Regions from separate parts of the Rhizobium cerradonense genome, predicted to be linked through region 4. Evidence: predicted binding sites of a transcription regulator. Region 4 holds the regulator's gene; each other region holds the start of a gene.
What was found. The regulator LexA, encoded in region 4, represses DNA repair genes until DNA is damaged. The targets are predictions, from matches to a motif close to TGTTCNNNNTGTGTTCNG.
Positions count from the first base shown of each region.

Region 1: PH547_RS11410 (helicase-related protein) is a predicted target of LexA. The motif match lies at 1,417-1,434, and genes of this name have one in related genera.
Region 2: PH547_RS03890 (ribonuclease T2 family protein) is a predicted target of LexA. The motif match lies at 2,748-2,765, and genes of this name have one in related genera.
Region 3: PH547_RS18190 (YifB family Mg chelatase-like AAA ATPase) is a predicted target of LexA. The motif match lies at 4,139-4,156, and genes of this name have one in related genera.

Region 1 covers NZ_JAQJCK010000004.1:158,043-163,417, forward strand. Annotated here, with positions in the region: gene PH547_RS11400 (YMGG-like glycine zipper-containing protein) at 1-187, opposite strand, end outside; gene PH547_RS11405 (DUF3309 family protein) at 231-386, opposite strand; gene PH547_RS11410 (helicase-related protein) at 1,676-4,873, shown strand; gene PH547_RS11415 (RNA-binding S4 domain-containing protein) at 4,877-5,281, shown strand.
Region 2 covers NZ_JAQJCK010000001.1:799,680-805,054, reverse strand. Annotated here, with positions in the region: gene PH547_RS03905 (thiamine pyrophosphate-binding protein) at 1-317, opposite strand, end outside; gene caiB (succinate--glutarate CoA-transferase) at 314-1,516, opposite strand; gene PH547_RS03895 (alpha/beta fold hydrolase) at 1,678-2,610, opposite strand; gene PH547_RS03890 (ribonuclease T2 family protein) at 2,781-3,530, shown strand; gene ettA (energy-dependent translational throttle protein EttA) at 3,655-5,304, shown strand.
Region 3 covers NZ_JAQJCK010000007.1:294,913-300,287, forward strand. Annotated here, with positions in the region: gene PH547_RS18170 (LysE family translocator) at 1-21, opposite strand, end outside; gene PH547_RS18175 (cysteine hydrolase family protein) at 42-599, opposite strand; gene PH547_RS18180 (LysE family translocator) at 728-1,345, shown strand; gene cysK (cysteine synthase A) at 1,481-2,449, shown strand; gene PH547_RS18190 (YifB family Mg chelatase-like AAA ATPase) at 2,520-4,052, opposite strand; gene PH547_RS18195 (hypothetical protein) at 4,186-4,587, shown strand; gene gshB (glutathione synthase) at 4,644-5,375, opposite strand, start outside.
Region 4 covers NZ_JAQJCK010000001.1:178,037-183,411, forward strand. Annotated here, with positions in the region: gene PH547_RS00945 (ComEC/Rec2 family competence protein) at 1-1,700, shown strand, start outside; gene lexA (transcriptional repressor LexA) at 1,681-2,403, opposite strand; gene PH547_RS00955 (DUF2721 domain-containing protein) at 2,797-3,288, opposite strand; gene PH547_RS00960 (mechanosensitive ion channel family protein) at 3,395-5,375, opposite strand, start outside.

The DNA.
Region 1 (5,375 bases), on a different contig from region 4:
GGGACCGGCCGATGAGGTAGCCAACGGCGCCACCGGCGACGGCACCGATTGCGGCGCCACCCCAGCTATTGCTGGCGACACCGCCTATGATCGCGCCGGTGCCGGCGCCTATGGCTGTGCCCTTCTCGGTTGCTGTGCATGAGGCGAGTGCGCCGACAAGAGCGATCGCGACAATGATTTTCTTCATGGTATTGCTCCCTAGTGTGAGATTTTCAACAAACTCAGCCGGATCAGATCCGGCCCATCAATAGCAGAATAAGAACGATGACGAGAACTAGTCCGAGACCACCTGATGGACCATATCCCCAACCTCGGCTGTAACCCCAGTTCGGGAGCGCTCCGATCAGCAGCAGAATCAAAATCACGAGCAATATTGTACCAAGCATAGCGTATTCCTCCGCGTCCAGCGCCTAGAGCATCCCGCCAGAGCGACCTCACGCAAGCGGATAAGATGCGCCTAGATACAAGTGCCGATGCGTCCTTATCCACTCCTCGAGAATGAGGGCGCACCAATGCCGCTGTCGATAGAAACTTATTTCACGAGAAATTGTTCCGGCTCAGAAATAACAAGACATGAAGATGAGCCGGCATGCCCCGGGCAAAGGTTAATGCCCGGCTGCGAGCTGCGCAAGAAAATACCCGCCGACGACCGCGGGATATGGTTAAAAACAATTTAAAATACAATATGTTGCGGTGAACGAAACGGGAAAGCGAGCTTGTCCGTGATTCGTCAGCGATTCGTTCTGTATTTGGGCTTTGGTTAACGGCGGCAGGGATTGTGGCCTCGGAGAACCTACCCCTTTCGGCGAGGAAGGTTTAGGCCTTATCGCCGGAAAGTGGTAATTCCTCGGTCGAAATGGTTAATGCCGGCGAATTTTTTCGCTACCCATATCGTCACATCATCCTCCCTTTGGATGAGCTTCCCCTCCGAACGCTATATCTAGCCGTGAACAAATACAGTACACGACATAATCAGCGATTCGTCGCCGATTCGTTCCGGCTTTGGTCGGAAAGTTAACGATTGCAATCAATGCGAGAGATTATGGACTTTTCATATTACGTTTCGCTCAAAAGTTAATTGCAATCCACGATTCGACGTGATTTGGCGCTTCAACCCTGCAGAGTCCTGGGCATTTCGCCGGAGAAGGCACTAGATGTTGTGGAGAACAAATGCGGAATTGTGGAAAGTCAGCGATTCGTCGCCGATTCGTTCCGGCTTTGGCCCGAATCTTAACTCAGAGCCGTTCTCGATATTTATCTCGGAAAATTGCGGAATTTACAGATGGTTAACCATGTTTCCAAACGGGAAGGCTGGTTCGCCGGATTCGCGTGATGGCTCCTGATTCACGTGAAAAAGGAGTCCCAATGCGATTCACTATCTGGTGGCGGTTTGTAAATCGAAATCCATATATAGTGGTGAACACAAAGGGAACATGGCGGAGTCAGCGATTCGTCGCCGATTCGTTCTCAAGCTGTTCTCGACTCACCCGGACTCGTTTTGGATGCAGAGAGAATGTAGCTTTCGGTTGAGACGGCCAAAGATAAAATCGCATATTCTAGCCGTTGTTTTTTCATTCAGGTCTTGCCTTTGTCACATATGGTCGTCATCTCTTCTTCTCTTCCCTGGGGACCTTGCTGATCGGAAGACAGTGGTTTCTCGCCCATGCATGGACCTATGACTCAGACTTCGCAGCCAATGATCCTGAGCGGACGCGGCGTGACCGCGGTGCTCGGACCCACCAATACCGGCAAGACTCATTATGCCATCGAGCGCATGGTGGCGCACGGCAATGGCGTCATCGGCCTGCCGCTGCGGCTCTTGGCGCGCGAGGTCTATACGCGTGTCGTCGAGAAGGTCGGGGCTCAGTATGTCGCGCTGGTCACCGGCGAAGAAAAGATCTCGCCGCCCAATGCGCGCTATTCCGTCTGCACCGTCGAAGCGATGCCGCGTGAGACGCGGGCCTCTTTCGTCGCGATCGATGAAGTGCAGCTCGCCGGCGATCTGGAGCGCGGCCATATCTTCACCGACCGTATCCTGCATTTGCGCGGGCGGGACGAGACCCTGCTGCTCGGCGCCGGCACGATGCGGCCGATCCTTGAGCAGCTCCTGCCGGGGATCACCGTCGTTGAGCGGCCGCGGCTGTCGCATCTCTTCTATGCCGGACAGAAGAAGATCACCCGCCTGCCGCAGCGCACAGCGATCGTCGCCTTCTCCGCCGACGAAGTCTATGCCATCGCCGAACTCATCCGTCGCCAGCGCGGCGGTGCCGCCGTTGTCCTCGGCGCGCTCAGCCCGCGTACCCGCAACGCACAGGTCGCGCTCTATCAGGCCGGCGATGTCGAATATCTCGTGGCGACCGATGCGATCGGCATGGGGCTCAATCTGGATGTCGATCACGTCGCCTTTGCCCAGGATCGCAAGTTTGACGGCTATCAGTTCCGCAATCTCAATCCGGGCGAACTCGGCCAGGTCGCCGGCCGCGCCGGTCGTCATCTGAAGGACGGCACTTTTGGCGTAACGGGCCAGGTGGATCCCTTCGACGACGAATTGGTACGGCGCATTGAGGGTCACGAGTTCGATACGGTTAAAGTGCTACAATGGCGCACCAAGGAATTCGATTTCTCCTCGATCGCTTCGCTGCGCGCGAGCCTCGAGAGCGCACCGCGCGTACAGGGCTTGACGCGGGCACTGCCGGCGGTCGATCAGCAGGCGCTGGAATATCTGTCGCGCGATCTGGAGATTTCCGATCTCGCCAATAATCCGGCGCGGGTCGAAAAATTATGGGAAGCCTGCGCGCTTCCGGATTATCGGCGGATTACGCCCGCCCAGCATGCCGATCTTATCGCCACCCTCTTTTCCGACCTTGTGCGCTATGGCACGGTAAAAGAGGACTTCCTTGCCGAGCAGGTGCATCGCGCCGATCGGACGGACGGTGAGATCGACACGCTTTCGGCGCGAATCGCGCAGATAAGGACTTGGACCTATGTGTCGAACCGGCCCGGTTGGCTTGCCGATCCGACACACTGGCAAGAAAAGACGCGGGAAATCGAAGATCGATTGTCTGACGCGTTACATGAGAGGTTGACGAAACGCTTTGTTGATCGCAGGACATCTGTGCTCATGAAGCGCCTGAGAGAGAATGCGATGCTGGAAGCTGAAATCAGTGTGAATGGGGATGTCTTCGTTGAGGGGCATCATGTGGGACAGTTGACCGGATTCCGGTTCACGCCTATCGCGGGAACCGAGGGGCCGGACGCCAAGGCTGTCCAGACGGCCTCGCAGAAGGCGCTGGCGCTGGAATTCGAGGCGCGCGCCGCCCGTATCCATGCGGCAGGCAACAGCGATTTGGCGATCAGTGCGGATGGCCTCGTCCGTTGGCTCGGCGATCCCGTGGCGCGGCTGTCGGGCAGCGATCACGTCATGCGTCCGCGCGTCATCCTGCTCGCAGACGAGCAGTTGACGGGCAATGCGCGTGATCATGTCGCCGCGCGCATCGAGCGCTTCGTGAATCATCATATCAGCACGGTGCTGAAGCCGCTCGACGATCTGTCGCGCGCCGAAGATTTGCAGGGTCTTGCCAAGGGGCTGGCGTTCCAGCTCGTCGAAAATCTCGGCGTGCTCTTCCGCCGCGACGTCACGGAAGAGGTGAAATCGCTGGACCAGGACGCGCGCGCCTCGATGCGCCGTTACGGTGTCCGCTTCGGCGCCTACCACATTTTCGTGCCCGCTCTGCTGAAGCCGGCTCCGGCCGAGCTCATCACCCTGCTTTGGGCATTGAAGAACGACGGCCTCGACAAGCCGGGCTATGGCGACCTGATCCCGGTTCTGGCGGCGGGCCGTACGTCCGTGGTCACCGATCCGACTTTCGAGCGCATGTTCTATAAGCTCGCCGGCTTCCGCTTCCTCGGCAAGCGGGCGGTGCGCATCGACATTCTCGAGCGGCTAGCGGATATTATTCGTCCGCTCTTGCAGTGGAAGCCTGGGCAGGCGTCGCGTCCGGAAGGCGCCTATGACGGCCGCCGCTTCACGACGACGACCGCGATGCTCTCCATTCTCGGCGCAACGCTGGAAGATATGGAAGAGATCCTGAAGGGTCTCGGCTATCGGGCCGACGCGGTGAAGGCCGAAGATGCGGCAGCCTTCCTTTCGCAGCAGGATACCTCCTCGGCACCTGCTCCGGCGCAGGTTGCGGAAACCGTCGCAGAGAAGGCCGATCACGACGATGCCGATGGCGCAGGCGATGAGCCGGCTACCGAAGGCGAAACCGCCGCACAGGATGCGGTTCCCGCAGCGCAAGCTCCTGCTGAGCCTGCCGCCGCTGCCGAGCCAATGGAAGCCTCTGAGGCTACAGCCGAGCTGCCGGGTCCGGGTGCGGATGTCGCCGCCACCGAGCCGGTCGAACCGAAGCCGGTTCTGCTTTGGCGTCTTGGCGGACGCAGCGATAACCAGCAGCGCCAGGGTGGACGCGGCCATGGCGATCGTCGCGGCCATCAGGGCGAGGGGCGCGGTCACCAGGGTAATCGCCGCAACGGCGGTGGCGAGCAGCAGGCGAACGGCGAAGGCAACCGCGAGGGCCGGGATAATCGCGAAGGGCGCGAGGCCCGTGGCGACAACCGAGGACCGCGCGGCAATCGCGACGGCGGCCGTCCGCAGCATCAGGGCAATCGTTCCGAACGCAACGACCGCCAGGATCGCGGCGACCGGGGTGACCGGAAAGAGCGTAACGATCGCAATGATCGGAACGACCGCAACAATCGCGGCGCATCGCAGCCGCTGCGCTTCGAGGCCAAGCCGCCGCGCAAGGAAAAGCCGATCGATCCGGATTCTCCTTTCGCCAAGCTCGCTGCCCTCAAGGAGCAGATGAAGAAATAGGCCATGACGGACGAAAAGCAGCCATCTTCCGGTTCGCGCCAGCGCATCGACAAGTGGCTGTTCTTTGCCCGCATGGTAAAATCCCGCTCGCTGGCGCAGGTCTATGTCCAGAACGGCAGCGTGCGGGTGAATGGCGAGCGGGTCGTCCAGCCGAGCTACGGCGTCAAGGCAGGCGACCGGATCGAGCTCTCGCTCGAGCGGCGCGACGTCGTCCTGATCGTGCGTCAGCCGGGCGAGCGCAGAGGTCCCTTTGAAGAAGCGAAGCTGCTTTATGAGGATCTGACGCCGCCGCCAGATGAGACAAAACGTCTCACTCCCTTCGAGCAGGCGCTCCGCGCGCCGGGCAGCGGACGGCCGACGAAACGCGACCGGCGAGCTATAGACCGGCTGACCTCCGAGGATGATTAGAAAACTCTGCTCGAACTCCATGATTTTGGGACTGTTTATCCCTTGAAATTGGCCGGCAAAGTCGATACCTCACGGTCAACCCGCTGGTAACCAG
Region 2 (5,375 bases), 620 kb from region 4:
CGGGCATCGCGCTGTACCTGGCCGATGAAGAGGATTAGCGGGATCGAATCCTGTCGGGCAATATGCAGGCCGGCCGAGGCATTGGTCGCCCCCGGCCCGCGGGTGACCATGCAGATGCCGGGCTCACCCGTCAGCCGACCCCAGGCGTCCGCCATCATCGCCGCGCCGCCCTCCTGGCGGCAGACCAGCACATCGATGTCGCTGTCATGCAGCGCATCGAGCACGGCCAGAAAGCTTTCGCCGGGAACGCAGGAGATGCGCTGCACGCCATTTGCCTTGAGGGCTTCGACGATAAGCTGGCCGCCGGTGCGTTTCATGGTTTCGCCCTTCCTTCCAGTTCCGCCAATTCGGCGAGAACCTCCTCCTGATGTTCACCAAGGCGCGGGCTTGGCCGCGTATAGGTCAGCGGCGTTTCCGACAAGACGACCGGCGTCCGTACGCTCGGGATGACGGTGCCTGCGGCATCCTCGAGGTCGATCCGCAGGCCGCGAGCCTCAATCTGCGGGTCGGCGAACATGTCTTCGATCGTATTGATCGCGCCGGCCGGCACGGCATTGTCCTCGCAGGCTTTCAGCAGATCCGCCTTTTTCCAGGAAAGCGTTTTCGCCGAGATGAAAGCGCGGACGTCGTGGCGATGGGCGACGCGCGCCTTGTTGGTTGCGTAGCGCTCATCATTTGCCTGCTCGTCGATGCCGAGAATCGTGCAGAGGCGGCGGAACTGCCCGTCATTGCCGACAGCAAGGATCAGGTAGCCATCGGCCGTCGGCACGACCTCATAGGGCGAGATATTGGGATGCGCATTGCCAAGGCGAGTGGGAGCCTTGCCGGAGATCAGGTAGTTCATGTTCTGATTGGCAAGCACGGCGGATTGCACGTCGAGCAGCGCCATGTCGACAAGCTGACCTTCGCCGGTCTTCAGCGCATGGATGAGGGCTGCTTCGATCGCGGAGACGGCATAGATTCCGGTAAAGATATCGGCGATCGCGACACCCGCCTTCATCGGCTGCCCATCTGGCTCGCCGGTAATCGACATGAAGCCGGACATGCCCTGGACGATATAGTCATAGCCTGCGAGACCGGCATAGGGACCGGTCTGGCCGAAGCCGGTGATCGAGCAATAGACCAGTTTTGGATTGATCTTCCGCAGGCTCCCGTAGTCGAGTCCATATTTGACGAGGCCGCCCAGCTTGAAATTCTCGATCAGCACATCGGCGGTTATGACCAGCCGCCGAACAAGGGCCTGGCCCTCTTCGGTCTTCAGATCAGCGACAACGGAACGTTTGCCGCGATTGGCGGAGTGGTAATAGGCGGCGGACAGGTTTTTCCCATCCTTGCCTTCGACGAAAGGCGGACCCCATTGGCGCGTATCGTCGCCTCCATCCGGGTTCTCGACCTTAATGACATCGGCGCCGAGATCGGCCAGCATCTGCCCTGCCCAGGGGCCGGCAAGAACGCGGGCGAGTTCGATGACACGAATGCCGGAAAGGGGTGGTTTCTTGGTTTTATTATCGGTCATATCGGTCCCGATGGGCGGCTACGGCACGAAAGTGTTCTCAGATGTATCGGATACCGGCCCGGAAGCAAAGCGCCGCTCGCGCCAGAGAATATGGAGGCTTCGGTTGATGCAAACGGGGCAGGGAACCGCCGGTGGCATTTATTCAAACATTCCTTTGGGAATCAGTCCTTTGCCGTCACTTGCTGACACCAGTCGGCAAAATCCGAAATGGTTGTGGCCGCACCGATCTCGTTCAGAGTCTCATGCCGCATGTCCTGATAGATGGTCATGGTGGTATGCGAGAAGCCGGCCTTTTTCAAATGATCTGACAGCCAGGAAATTGCTTTTCCATTGTTCGTCGCCGGGTCATGCCTGCCGCCGATAAGATGGATCGGCATGTCGCGCCGAAGCCTATCGAGGTGATCCCTTTGTGGTGCACGGAAGGTCAGTTCGAAAATATCCAGCCACAGCGACACCGAGGCATCGAAGCCGCAGAGCGGGTCGGCAATGTACTTATCCACCTCTTCGGGAATACGGGATAGCCAATCGAATTCGGTGCGGCGGTTGGCGATCGATTGGCCCCAGGCGCCGAAGGTCAGCTTCGGCAACAGCCCGCTCGGGACATCGGACCCCTTCAGCATGCGTTCTGCCTTCAGGATGATCTGCGCCGCGCGCCCGGCGAGACCAGGGTTGAAATTCGAGTTCCAAACGGTGACGGCATCGAACTTGTCGGGATGCGTCACGGCTACGTTGAGGCTGATCAGCCCGCCCATGGAGTGGCCGAAGAGAATGATCGGCAGGCCGGGATGGGCGGTTGCGGCAAGCTCGCGCATCGCCAGCACATCGGCAATGACCGCATCGACACCATTGCGCCTTGCGAAGCGGCCGAGTGGCGCATCGACAGCTTTTGTCTCGCCGTGGCCGCGATGATCGTGAGCATAGACATGAAAGCCGCGCGCTGCCATCGCTGCGGCGAAGCGTTCATAGCGACGGGAATGTTCGGCAAGACCGTGGCTGACGAGAAGCATGCCACGCGCGGCGCCATCTGCCGGCGCATGATGATAGGCGAGCGTCGCGCCCGTCGGACTATGCAAATGCCTCGTTTCGGCAAACATCATGCGTGTTTCCTCCCCATGTGGGACGAAAGGTCATCGCCGGCGGGATTGCAATGGACGGCGAGGGAAGCTCACAGAAATAAATCTTCGTGGTTTTTGCGATTCAGGGTTGCGTGCGGCAAATCAAACTGCTTATTTGTTCTCATATTGTTCTATTTTGGAGGTATGAAATGAAGCCTTGGCTTCAAAGGTTTGCAGTTGCGGTTCTGACTGCGGTGGTGATGGCGACGAGTGCCGTGGCTGAGGAGAATAGCCATGGACGGACGCGCTTTATTCTGGCGGCGAGTTGGGAACCCGCGTTCTGCGCGACGAACCAAAAGAAGGCGGAATGCCGAAATCAATCAGCGAATAATTTTGACGCCAAGAACTTTTCACTACACGGCCTCTGGCCGATGCGGCAGGAATATTGCGACGTTTCCGATGATCTGAAGCAGTCCGATCGCGGCCGGGACTGGAAAGACCTGCCGGCTGTTCAACTCTCGGCGGAAACCAAGGCCGCGCTGGACAAAGTCATGCCCGGCACGCAATCCGGTCTGGAGCGGCATGAGTGGATCAAACACGGCAGTTGCACCAAGCTCAGCGCCGATGATTATTTCGGGACTGCGGTGGGGTTGATCAATGAACTCAATGCGTCCGCTGTGCGCGATCTTTTCGCGCAGAATATCGGCAAGACGCTCGATGCCGAAACCATCAAGGCTGCTTTCGACAAAAGTTTTGGCGAGGGCGCCAGTGGCCGCGTGAAGATGAGCTGCCGCCAAGTCGGCAAGGTGCGGGTGATCTCGGAACTGACGATCGGCTTGTCGGAAGACGCTATTCAGCCGTCGGAAGGAAACGAGCCGCGACTCGAGCAATTGATCCAGGGCGCCGGCAGCACATCGTTCGGCTGCGATCAGGGCGTGGTGGACGCAGCGGGTTTCTGACACCCAGCAGGCGGCTCGGCGCGATAAATGCCCTCGGACAAGGTTTCTCCGTTGCCCGAGGGCGGGGTTTCGCCTACATAGCGGCACAATTCGCAATGTATCCGCCCGTGGAGTAACCCAAGCTATGGCACGTCAGTTCATCTATCATATGGCCGGTCTAAATAAGGCCTATGGCGCCAAGAAGATCCTCGAAAATATTCATCTCTCTTTTTATCCCGACGCCAAGATCGGCATTCTCGGCCCGAACGGTGCCGGTAAGTCGACCGTGCTGCGCATCATGGCCGGCCTCGACAAGGAATATACTGGCGAAGCCTGGTTGGCCGAAGGCGCCACTATCGGCTACCTGGCGCAGGAGCCTCAGCTCGATCCCAACAAGACGGTGTTCGAAAACGTCATGGAAGGCGTTGCCAAGAAAACCGAAATCCTCAATCGCTACAACGAATTGATGATGAACTATTCCGACGAGACGGCGGACGAGGGCGCCAAACTCCAGGATATCATCGACAGCCAGAATCTCTGGGATCTGGAAAGCCAGGTCGAGATGGCGATGGAAGCATTGTGCTGCCCGCCGCGCGATGCCGAAGTCACCAGCCTTTCCGGCGGTGAGCGCCGCCGTATCGCGCTTTGCCGCTTGCTTCTCTCGCAGCCGGACCTGCTGCTGCTCGACGAACCGACCAACCATCTCGACGCCGAGACCATCGCCTGGCTGGAAAAGCACCTGCGCGACTATCCGGGTGCCGTGATGATGATCACCCACGACCGTTACTTCCTCGACAATGTTACCGGCTGGATTCTCGAACTCGACCGCGGTCGTGGCATTCCCTACGAAGGCAATTATTCCGCTTATCTGCAGGCCAAAGCCAAGCGCATGCTGCAGGAAGCCCGGGAAGAAGCTGGCCGTCAGAAGGCAATCAGCCGCGAACAGGAATGGATCGCCTCCAGCCCCAAGGCCCGTCAAGCCAAGTCCAAGGCGCGTATCAACGCTTACGAACAGCTAGTCGATGCTGCCGAAAATCAGCGCCCCGGTGATGCGCAGATCATCATTCCGGTCAGCGAGCGTCTCGGCCAGGTGGTGATCGAGATGGAGGGCATCACCAAGGGCTTCGAAGGTCGCACGCTGGTCAACGATCTGTCGATCAAGCTGCCGCCGGGCGGCATCGTCGGCATCATCGGCCCGAACGGCGCCGGCAAGACGACCCTGTTCAAGATGATTACCGGGCAGGAAAAGCCGGATTCCGGCTCGATCCGCATCGGCGAGACAGTGCATCTCAGCTATGTCGACCAGAGCCGCGACGCGCTTGACGGCAATAAGACCGTATGGGAGGAAATCTCCGGCGGCGCCGAAATCATCAAGCTCGGCAAGTTCGACATGAACTCGCGCGCCTATTGCGGTGCCTTCAACTTCAAGGGCGGCGACCAGCAGCAGAAGGTCGGCAATCTCTCCGGCGGTCAGCGCAACCGCGTTCACTTGGCCAAGATGCTGAAGGCTGGCGGCAACGTGCTTCTGCTCGACGAACCGACCAACGACCTCGATACGGAAACGCTGGGGGCGCTGGAAAGCGCGCTCGAAAACTTCGCTGGCTGCGCCATCATCATCAGCCATGATCGCATGTTCCTCGACCGCCTGGCCACGCATATTCTGGCCTTTGAAGGCGAAGGCCATGTTGAATGGTTCGAAGGCAATTTCGAAGATTACGAGCAAGACAAGATCCGCCGCCTCGGCCCCGATGCTCTCAATCCGGGCAGCCAGGCGCACAAGCGCCTGACACGATAAGTTTGCTGTCTTTCTGTCATGGAGAGCCCCGGCAAGTCCGGGGTTTTTCTTTGCCGTAGGTCAGGAAGCGC
Region 3 (5,375 bases), on a different contig from region 4:
GATACTGGCGAGATGCGGCATGGAGGTCTCCGGGGGGGAATTCAGAAGGCGATTTGGGCGGTCGGGATAAGCTTGATCTCATGCGGGCCGGCATCGAAGCCGTCCAGCAGCATATTATGATGAGCGATGATCGCCTCGAATGTCAGCTTGCCCATATCGGCGGTGGTATGACCGTCCGAGAGCAGCGTCACATCGAAGCCGAGCGAAACCGCGCGTCGTGCAGTCGTGTCGACGCAGAATTGCGTCATGCAGCCGCCGATGACGAGATGGGTGATCCTCTTTGCGCGCAAGCGCGCCTCGAGATCGGTCTCGAAGAAGGAATCGCAGCTCGTTTTATGCACGACCACATCGCCGGCTTCCGGTGCGATTTCGCGGCGCAACTGCCAGCCTTCGCCGCGCTTTGCCAGGCGATGCGTTCCCTGGCCATCATGCTGGACGATGAAGGAAGGAATTCCGGCGGCGCGGGCCTTTCGCTTCAATTCCGCAAGCCTGGCTACGACCGCCTCCAGAGCGGCGTCGATCGCTGGTTGGCGCTCTGGCGAGCCGAGGCCGCTCAAAATGGCATTCTGAAGGTCGATCAGGAGCAATGCGGACGACATGGGAGCCTTATGCAACACGGTTTCGACGGGCCGTTACCCTTGGTAGTATGTTCGCGCCGTTTGCGCAATCGCTTGAAAACGCAAGAGTGCTGCGATACAGCAATTGCCTATTCCTGGAGGATCGCACCATGACGCTTGCAGCCCTGCTCGCCTATAGCGGCGCGCTTTTCATCGCCGCCGCGATTCCCGGGCCGGGCATCACCGCGATTGTTGCCCGCGCTCTCGGCTCCGGCTTCCGGGAGACCTTTTTCATGGGTCTCGGGCTCGTGCTCGGCGATATGATCTACCTGACAGCGGTCATTCTCGGCCTAGCCTTCGTGGCGCAGACCTTTACGGAGATCTTCATCGTCATCAAGATTGCCGGTGCGCTTTATCTCGGCTATATCGCCTGGAAGCTCTGGACCGCTGGGCTGCTCTCCACCGATGTCGCAGCGAAAAAATCGATGAGCGCCGGCATGTCCTTCCTCTCCGGTCTTCTGGTGACCCTTGGCAACCCGAAGGTCATGTTATTTTACGTGGCGCTCGTGCCAACCCTGATCGACATCGGCAGCATCGGGCTTCGCGAATATGCCACGCTGCTTGCGGCGACCTTCATCGTGCTGTTGGTGGTGCTGATCCCCTATATGCTGCTCGCTTCCCGGGCCCGCACCTTCCTTAAGAGGCCAAAAGCGCTGCAGATTTTGAACCGGGTCGCCGCCAGCATTCTCGCCGGCACGGCTGCCTTCATCGCTGCCCGCGCGGCCTGAAAAAACCTTTCTCGGCACAACGACGCGGGAGATTCTTTTCCCACGGTAGAGGATCGGCAGAGTGATCCCAGACTGGTTTCCGCCGACGTTTAATCCTATTGTGCCTGTACAATTCCAATGGAGGGAGAGCTACCCATGTCCGACACCCGCAAACCAGGCCGCGGCCGCGTCTATGCCTCGATCACCGACACCATCGGTGACACGCCGATCGTGCGTCTCGACAAGCTGGCCAAGGAGAAGGGCGTCAAGGCCAATTTGCTGGCGAAGCTCGAGTTCTTCAACCCGATCGCTTCCGTCAAGGACCGTATCGGCGTTGCCATGATCGAGAGCCTTGAAGCACAGGGCAAGATCACCCCCGGCAAAAGCGTGCTGATCGAGCCGACCTCCGGCAATACAGGCATAGCACTCGCTTTCGCCGCCGCCGCTAAGGGCTACCGGCTGATCCTCACCATGCCGGAGACGATGTCGATCGAGCGCCGCAAGATGCTGCTGCTGCTCGGTGCCGAGCTGGTGCTGACCGAGGGTCCGAAGGGCATGAAGGGCGCGATCGCCAAGGCCGAGGAACTGGCATCGACGCTGCCCGACGCGATCATCCCGCAGCAGTTCGAAAACCCGGCCAACCCGGAAATCCACCGCAAGACGACAGCAGAGGAAATCTGGAACGATACGGACGGCCAAGTCGATATCCTCGTGTCCGGCATCGGTACCGGTGGCACGATCACCGGCGTCGGCCAGGTGTTGAAAGCCCGCAATTCGAATATCAAGGTCATCGCCGTCGAGCCGGCTGACTCGCCTATCCTCTCCGGCGGCAATCCGGGTCCCCACAAGATCCAGGGCATCGGCGCCGGCTTCGCCCCGAAGATTCTCGATACGCATATCTATGACGAAGTCGTCACCGTCACCAATGACGAAGCTTTCCAGCATGCACGCCACATCGCCAAGCTCGAAGGCGTGCCAGTCGGCATCTCCTCCGGTGCGGCCCTGGCGGCTGCAATTAAGATCGGCCAGCGTCCCGAAAACGAAGGCAAGAATATCGTCATCATCATCCCCTCCTTCGCCGAGCGCTATCTCTCGACGGCGCTGTTCGAAGGGCTGGGCGGCTGACACGGTCAGCTTCGATCGTCAGGGATTCAAAGGGCGCTGCGGTGCCCTTTGTCATTTCAGCCGTTTGCGCTTACGCCGCAGCGGTCAGCCGTTCGCCGGCAATGCGGTAGGAAATGGCTTCTGCGAGGTGGATGCGCCCGACGGTTTGCTTGTCGTCGAGATCGGCGAGCGTGCGGGCCACTTTCAGTACGCGATGATAGCCGCGGGCGGAAAACTTCATCTTCTCGGCCGCGTCGCGCAGCAATTGCAGGCCGGCGGCGTCCGGCTCGGCGATCGTTTCGATCATCGATGTCGAGCAGCGGGCATTGGTGGAAATTCCCTTCATCCCGGCAGCCTCGAAGCGTTCGCGCTGCCGCTCGCGGGCACGGGCGACACGAAGCGCGACATCGGCGCTCTTTTCGGCCGTCGTCGGGCGGATGAGATCGGCCGCAGAGACGGCGGGCACGTCGAGGCGGATATCGATGCGGTCCAACAGCGGTCCGGAAATCCGGCCCTGATAATCCGCGACGCAGCGCGGGCCGCGGGCGCAGGTGTGACCCGGCTCGCCGGCCATGCCGCAACGGCAGGGATTCATCGCTGCAACCAATTGAATGCTCGCCGGATAGGAAACGCGATGATTGGCCCTGGCGATGACGCATTCGCCCGATTCCAGCGGCTGGCGCAGCGCGTCCAGCGCCTGCGGCGAAAACTCGGGCAATTCATCGAGAAAAAGGACGCCGTGATGGGCAAGCGAGACCTCGCCCGGGCGGGCACGCAAGCCGCCGCCGACCAGCGCCGCCATGGTGGCGGAGTGATGCGGCGTGCGATAGGGCCGGCGGTCGGAGAGCTTTCCGCCCGAAAGCTGACCGGCAACGGAATGGATCATCGACACTTCCAGCAGCTCCGCCGTCGACAATGGCGGCAGAATGGATGGCAGGCGCGAGGCCAGCATCGACTTGCCGGAGCCGGGCGGGCCGACGAAAAGCAGATTATGTCCCCCGGCCGCCGCCACTTCCAGCGCCCGCTTGGCGCTTTCCTGGCCCTTGATATCGGCGAGATCGGGGACGTTGGCGGCATTGGCGCGGATCGCCGGTTCGGGGCGTGACAGAACCTGGGTGCCGCGGAAATGATTGGCGAGCGCGATCAGGCTGCGCGGCGCGAGAATATCGATGTCGGCGCCGGCCCAGGCGGCCTCAGGACCGCTTTCGGACGGGCATATCAGCCCCTTGCCGATGGCATTGGCGGCGATCGCGGCCGGCAGCGCGCCAGCGACCGGCGCGATCGTGCCATCGAGGTTGAGCTCGCCGATGACGGTGTAGGCCGCAAGCGCATCCGCCGGGATGGCGCCCAGCGCCGCCATCAGCCCAAGCGCGATCGGAAGATCGAAATGGCTGCCCTCCTTGGGCAGGTCCGCGGGTGCGAGATTGACCGTGACCTTCTTCGGCGGCAGCGACAGGCCAGAGGCATGAAGAGCTGCCTGCACCCGTTCGCGGCTTTCGGCCACGGCCTTGTCCGGCAGACCGACGATATGCATCAGCACCTTGCCCGGGGAAATCATCACCTGCACTTCGACAGGAACGCCCTCAATGCCTTGAAACGCAATCGTGCTGACGCGCGCTACCATCCCCGCCCTCTTTTAACTCGTTTACCGTTATCAATTTTTCATAACAGACTATGGGTTGCATAGTGGCAGAAAACATGGAATAAAACAAGAACAATAAAAGAACGAAGGGACGATTTCTACAATCGGAGCAAATATGAGACTTGTAGTATCGCTATCCCTTCTACTGAGCGCTGTTCTGGCCGGCTGCCAATCTATCGATGGCGGGGATAATCTGGAAAAAGGCGCTCCCTATCAATTAAGCGCCAAGGAAATTGCCGCGGTGGAAAAGGGTTTGCACGAGCAGCTTCCCTATGAGGGCGTGCTGATCTTCGGGCCGATGGCGGCTTCCAAGGATAGCAAGGGCTACGTCAGCGTCTGCGGCACCATCAGCTCCTTTGGCGGCCTGCACGGTGTCATGGACAAGCGGCCTTACGTCGGCATGATGGTCGACGTGAAACCACTTTTCGGCTTCGTGCCGACGGTCATCGCAGACGATAGCTCCACCGGACCGTCGGCAGTGATCCTAACCTGCCGCCGGATGGGCATCGCGATATAGCCCGCCTTGCGGCGAGCGGAGGGGTGGCGTCACGATTCCTAGAGGGCTGGCGCCCCTCAAGCCCGCTTCGCTTCGATCGCATCCCACAACAGGCTGGCGATGTCGGCGCCGCCGAAGCGCTTGACTTCGCGCAGGCCGGTCGGCGAGGTGACGTTGATCTCGGTCATATAGTCGCCGATGACGTCGATGCCGACGAGCAGGAAGCCGCGCGCTCTCAATGCCGGGCCGATGCGCTCGCAGATTTCCTTTTCGCGCGGCGTCAGTTCGGTCGCCTCGGCGCGGCCGCCGACATGCATGTTGGAGCGGCTGTCATGCTCGGCCGGCACACGGTTGATCGCGCCGACCGCCTCGCCGTCGACGAGGACGATGCGCTTGTCGCCCTTGCGCACGTCGGGCAGATATTGCTGAGCGATGAAGGGCTCACGGAAGAGCTGGCCGAACATTTCGAGCAGAGAGGATAGATTGCGGTCGTCCCGCGTCGAATGAAAGACGCCGGCGCCGCCATTGCCGTAAAGCGGCTTCAGGATGATATCGCCCATCTCCTCGCGGAAGCGGCGAATTTCGGCAGGATCGCGCGTGATCAGCGTCTTCGGCATCAGGTCGGCGAATTCGGTGACGAAGATCTTTTCCGGCGAATTGCGCACCCAGGCCGGATCATTGACGACGAGCGTCTTGGGGTGGATGCGCTCCAGCAGATGCGTCGAGGTGATATAGGCCATGTCGAAGGGCGGGTCCTGGCGCAGCAGCACCACGTCCATGGTCGAGAGATCGACGCGCTCCGGCTCGCC
Region 4 (5,375 bases):
TATTGTCACCGACTAGTGATGTAGTTCAGGGATCGGTCCTCGACAAGGCGGATATCTGGCTTGCCGGTTTGCGCAGCCATATCGGCGATAGAATCAGGACGCTTTTGCCCGGAGACACCGGCGCCTTTGCGGCTTCGCTTGTCACCGATGAGAGACGAGCGATCTCAGACGACACGACCGAAGCGCTGCGGACCTCGGGTCTTGCGCATATCATCGCCATCTCCGGCCTAAACATGGCGCTCTCCGCGGGCATCTTTTATGTCGGTTTACGCTATGCCCTCAGTCTGTTTTTCGGCGTGGCACAGGCTTGGCCAACGAAGAAGATTGCGGCCTTCGGCGCGCTGGTCACAGTGACGGCTTATTACCTCATTTCCGGCTTCGGGGTATCCGCGGAGCGTGCCTTCATCATGATGGCGATCATGCTGATCGCCGTGCTCTTCGACCGGCCATCCATCAGCCTGCGCAACGTGGCGCTATCGGCGATAGTCATTCTCATACTGTCGCCTTCGCAGGCGCTCGGACCAAGTTTTCAGATGTCTTACGCCGCGACCCTGGCGTTGGTGTCCGGCTATTCGCTCTGGGCGAGGAGGCCGCATCGGGAGAGCGTTCTCTCCCGGTTCCGGGTCATGCGTCCGCTGCTCTTCGTTTCCCGTTTCTTCGGAAGCATATTGTCGACCTCTTTTATAGGCGGCGCATCGACGGCAATCTTCTCGATAGAACATTTTCACCGGTTGGCGACATATGGCCTCGTTGCCAATCTGGCGGCTATGCCGGTCGTCTCCTTTGTCGTCATGCCGTTTGGCATGGCGGCGACGCTACTGATGCCATTTGGCGTTGATGCCCCTTTCTGGCAGATAACCGGCTGGGGACTTGATGTCGTCATCGTCATTGCCAAAACGGTTGCCGCCTGGGGCGGTAATATTCCCTTCGGCCGGCTGCCGGTCTGGCTGTTCCCGACGGTCATAGCCGGCTTCTTGCTGATGACCTTGCTGAGAACATGGCTGCGACATGCAGGTGCGCTCTTGATCACCGGTTCGGTCGCAGTCGTGGCGCTCGGCCCCGGTGTCCTGAAGCCTGATCTCATGATCTCCGAGGACGGCACGCTGGTCGCCTTGTTGCGCAACGGTGCGCTGACGACAAACCGCGAAAAACCGCCGGATTTCATCTTCGAGCAGTGGCAAAGAGCATTGGCGATCACCGAGCAGCAACCGCCAACGATGCTTCCGCCGGATAGTCAGCTCCCCAAAATCAGCAAATCAGACAAGCATCGTCGCCTGAATTCCGAAGAACAGAGCACCGTTCGAAAGGCGATGGATGCGGCATTAGACGCGGCCGGGCCGGGCGGTTTCGCCTGCCAAAAAGGTGCATGGTGCGTGGCAATGCTGGATAATGGCGACATGCTTGTCACCATTGAAGATGCCGCCTATCTCGCTCCGGCCTGCGACACGGCCAATATCGTCATCACCTCCGTACGGCTGCGTCTTGATCGCTGCCGCTCTGGCGCCACGCTCTTCACAGGTGCAACATTGCGCCGCACAGGGTCCATCGAAATGAGCCTTAGCACCGATAAACCGATAATGACGGCAGCGTTTGAAAACCTTTCGCGGCCATGGAGCCTGCATCGCTCCTACGACTGGCGAACAGACACTTTTGGCGCGCCGCTCAAGCCGGCGTCACCGGTCAGTGATAGCGGCGAATGAGACCGACGAGCTTGCCTTGTACCTTCACTCGATCCGGCCCGAAGATGCGGGTTTCGTAAGCAGGGTTTGCCGCTTCAAGCGCGATCGAGGCTCCCTTGCGGCGGAAGCGCTTCAATGTCGCCTCTTCATCATCGACGAGAGCGACGACGATGTCGCCGGGATTGGCGGTCGTGGCGTTGCGGATGATGACGGTATCGCCATCAAAGATGCCGGCATCGATCATCGAGTCGCCCTTGACCTCCAGCGCATAATGCTCGCCGGAGCCGAGCATGTCGGCGGGAACGGTGATGTCGTGAGTATTGTTCTGGATGGCCGAGATCGGAACGCCGGCGGCAATGCGGCCCATGACGGGTACCGAAACCGAACTGTTGTTGTCCTCACTCACCGGCTTTGCGGGTGCGGGCGGCGGCACAAGTTGCGGCTTGCCAAGGCTACCCTCGATGACGCTTGGCGAAAAGCCGCGGCGAGGCTGCAGGCTCGGGCTATAGGCCTCCGGCAGCTTGATGACCTCCAGCGCTCGGGCTCGGTTCGGCAGGCGACGGATGAAGCCGCGCTCTTCCAAAGCCGTGATGAGACGGTGAATACCGGATTTGGACGCAAGGTCCAGCGCATCCTTCATCTCGTCGAAAGATGGCGGAACACCGGACTCCTTCATTCGTTCGTGAATGAAGAGAAGCAGTTCCTGCTGCTTGCGCGTCAACATCGTTTTGAACCTCGGGACTGAGAAGGTGTCGTGAAACAAATCCAGAACGGACACTATATGTTCCATATGTGTTCCGCAAGCCCTTAAATTTCGGTGAACATTTTGTAGGTGCATCAAATAAATGGGGAACATAACAGGTCCCGGGCAGATGATTTTTTCCCGGCACCTTCAAACTAAATAGCAGAAATATATGCGGAATCGGGCGAAGCAAAATTTCGGACGATCCCAAAACTGATTATCTCCAAGGCGGCGAAAAGCCATGTTCTTCGTTCTATAAGCTCTTTGGAGGACGACACTCTCCGAACCATGGAGAGCAAGCTATGGATCTGACTGGGAATCCGGATTTCTGAGGGGCCGGGATTGGTGCCATCCGTAGTAATATTCGACGGGATATCAATAGGTTGAACTTTTCCTCGAACTCCCGTGCCGGTGCTCGAGCAAGGTACGGTCGTTGGCGATCTGCCTTAGCATGCTGCGCCCGGCCAGAATCATCTCGACGAGAAAGGCCACAAAGGCGCCCATGAGTGCGAAGACGGCAAGCCCAAAGAGCCAGAGCAGCAATTGCTCGCGAAACTGCTGGCGAATCGCACCGCCCATGAGGCCGAGCGTCGCAAGGCATGTGAACACGCCCGATGTCGTGCCGAGCAGAACTGCGATCTCCAGCGCCAATGTTCGCCGCCGCAGATAGTAGAGCTGCAGCAACCGTGTTTCATCCGGGTCCTCAGAGGTCACCCGTTCGAAAAGGCTGTTGACCCGGTCGGAGACGCGGGCGAGCCTGGCCGAAAAGACATTGAGGCACCCGGCAGTGCCCGCCAGCAGAAAGACCGCTGTCAGCGCTATCTGAATAACGTGCGCGGCAATAGACGTCAGATGGTCGTTCAGCACATTGGATCTCCTTTCTGTCCAACGTCATCCGGTATCCGCCCCAGAGGTGTCGCCTTGCCAAAGAAGCGCGCGGAGATGAGGCTGGTTACTGATCTCGCGCGAACGTTCAGGTCGGCGGCGCTGCCGATTGCGTCATTTGCTCAGCGATCTTCTTTCTCTGCAGTGTCATGGCTGCGATCGCGGCATCGGATTTTTCCTCGCCACCCACCTGCACTGTCGGCTGAGCGAAGTCGATGCCGTTTTCCATGAATGCGTCGCGGATCATGGTATAGGCCTGGCGCCGTATGTAGGTTTGCCGACCGGGGAGGGCGGTAAAGGCAAAACTCAGTTCGATACCGAAGTCGCCAATTTGCTCCACCCCCTTCATTTTCAGGGTTTCAAGAATCTGCGGTCCGATTTCCGGATCTTCTTTCAACTGCTCTCCGATTTGCTTGACGATCCTTTTCGCCTTGGTGACGTCGGTATTGAACGGAACCCGTAGCAGGAATTTATCGATCGCCCAGTCGCGGCTCATGTTCTGAACGGCGCCGAGTTCGCCGAAGGGAACTGTGAACACCGGACCATGATGATGTCGAAGCCTGACGGAACGCAGGCTGAAAGATTCCACGGTTCCCTTGTAGCTGCCGCTTTGAACGTATTCGCCGACGCGGAAGGCATCGTCCATCAGGTAGAAAATGCCGCTGACGATATCCTTGACGAGCGTTTGCGAGCCGAAGCCGATCGCCACGCCGAATATGCCGGCCCCCGCAATCAACGGCCCGATCTGCACGCCCATTTCGGACAGCACGGTGAGGACGGCGGCTGCGATAACGATGGCTGCCAGCGCGTTGCGGAAGATCGGCAACAGGGTGCGAAGGCGGCCCGCGCGCGCGGCTTCCGCCGATGGCGAGGAGGCACTGCTGTCGGCGGCGCTCAATTTCTCGTCAATGAATGCCCTCGACAATTGCCAGCAGAGATCGGCCAAAATCAGAACGACGACGCTCTTCAGCGCACCGCGAACAGCGGCGTCGATCGCCGGATTTTCTCGTGCGAGGATGTTGGGATCATAGTGCCAGACGACGGTAATCCAGGCGACCGCGGCTACGATGACGAGCGCGCGCGCACCGCGGACGGCCAGCACCATGCGCGCACTGTTCTTGTTGTCACTAGGCCAGCGTCCCTTTGCGAATGCTTCGGCCGTCCGTCCGACGGCAGTCAATAGCCCCGGAAGAACAACGACATAGATGCCAAGCCAGAAAAGGCCGACGAAGTTGGCCACCCAAAGAAGCCAGAGGCAGGCAACGTAGAGTGAATAAAGGATGTTCATAAGCGTTAACTGTCGGGCAGCGGTTTCCTTGGCCGGTCGCCGCCACACGGCTTCGAGCGTGATCAGCAATAGGAGAATGGAGAACCCGTGGGAGACGACGGTGCCGACATCTCCGTCGATGGAGAGCGGTCTGGTCAGCGACGTCGTGGCGCCGGCTATCGCCAAAACGGCAATGAAGAGACAAGCCCTGCGATAGCCGAAGGCCGACAGAGAGCCCGCGTCCATCGATAGTCTGCAGACGGCAAATGCGAGGCGAGCGGCAATGAATGCCGTCAGATAAAACAGGATCACCACATGCAGTAGCGGCGGCCAGTCTATGGCTAGGAAAATGGCGGAGCTGACGAGGGTGAAAGTGATCCACGGTCCTAATTCTCCGATCGTATGTGCGACAAGAGGATTTGGAAACTGGGCTTTCAGGACGGTTTTCTTGAAAAACCATTCCGCAGCGAGACCGACGCAGACCAATGCGGCGAACATGACGACGGCAGGCGCAAAGCCGTTGTTCCTTGCCTGCTCACGCACCCTACTCGCTGCAGCGGCGAGCTGCCCCGGTACATTGGGAATCGCCGACCGCAGCGCCTTATATCGGGCGCGAGCGCGGGCCTCTCCGGTTTCGACCAGCGTCGCCGTCGCCGAAGGTGCCGGCTGTTGCTCGGCTGCTTGCCGCTTTTCCAGCCATTGGCGCAGCTCCGGATCATTCATCAGACGCAGCAATTCCGATAGCTTTGCAGGCGGTGCTGTGGGGGCCGTTTCGGGGGTCTGCGCGTGGCACAGTTGCGGC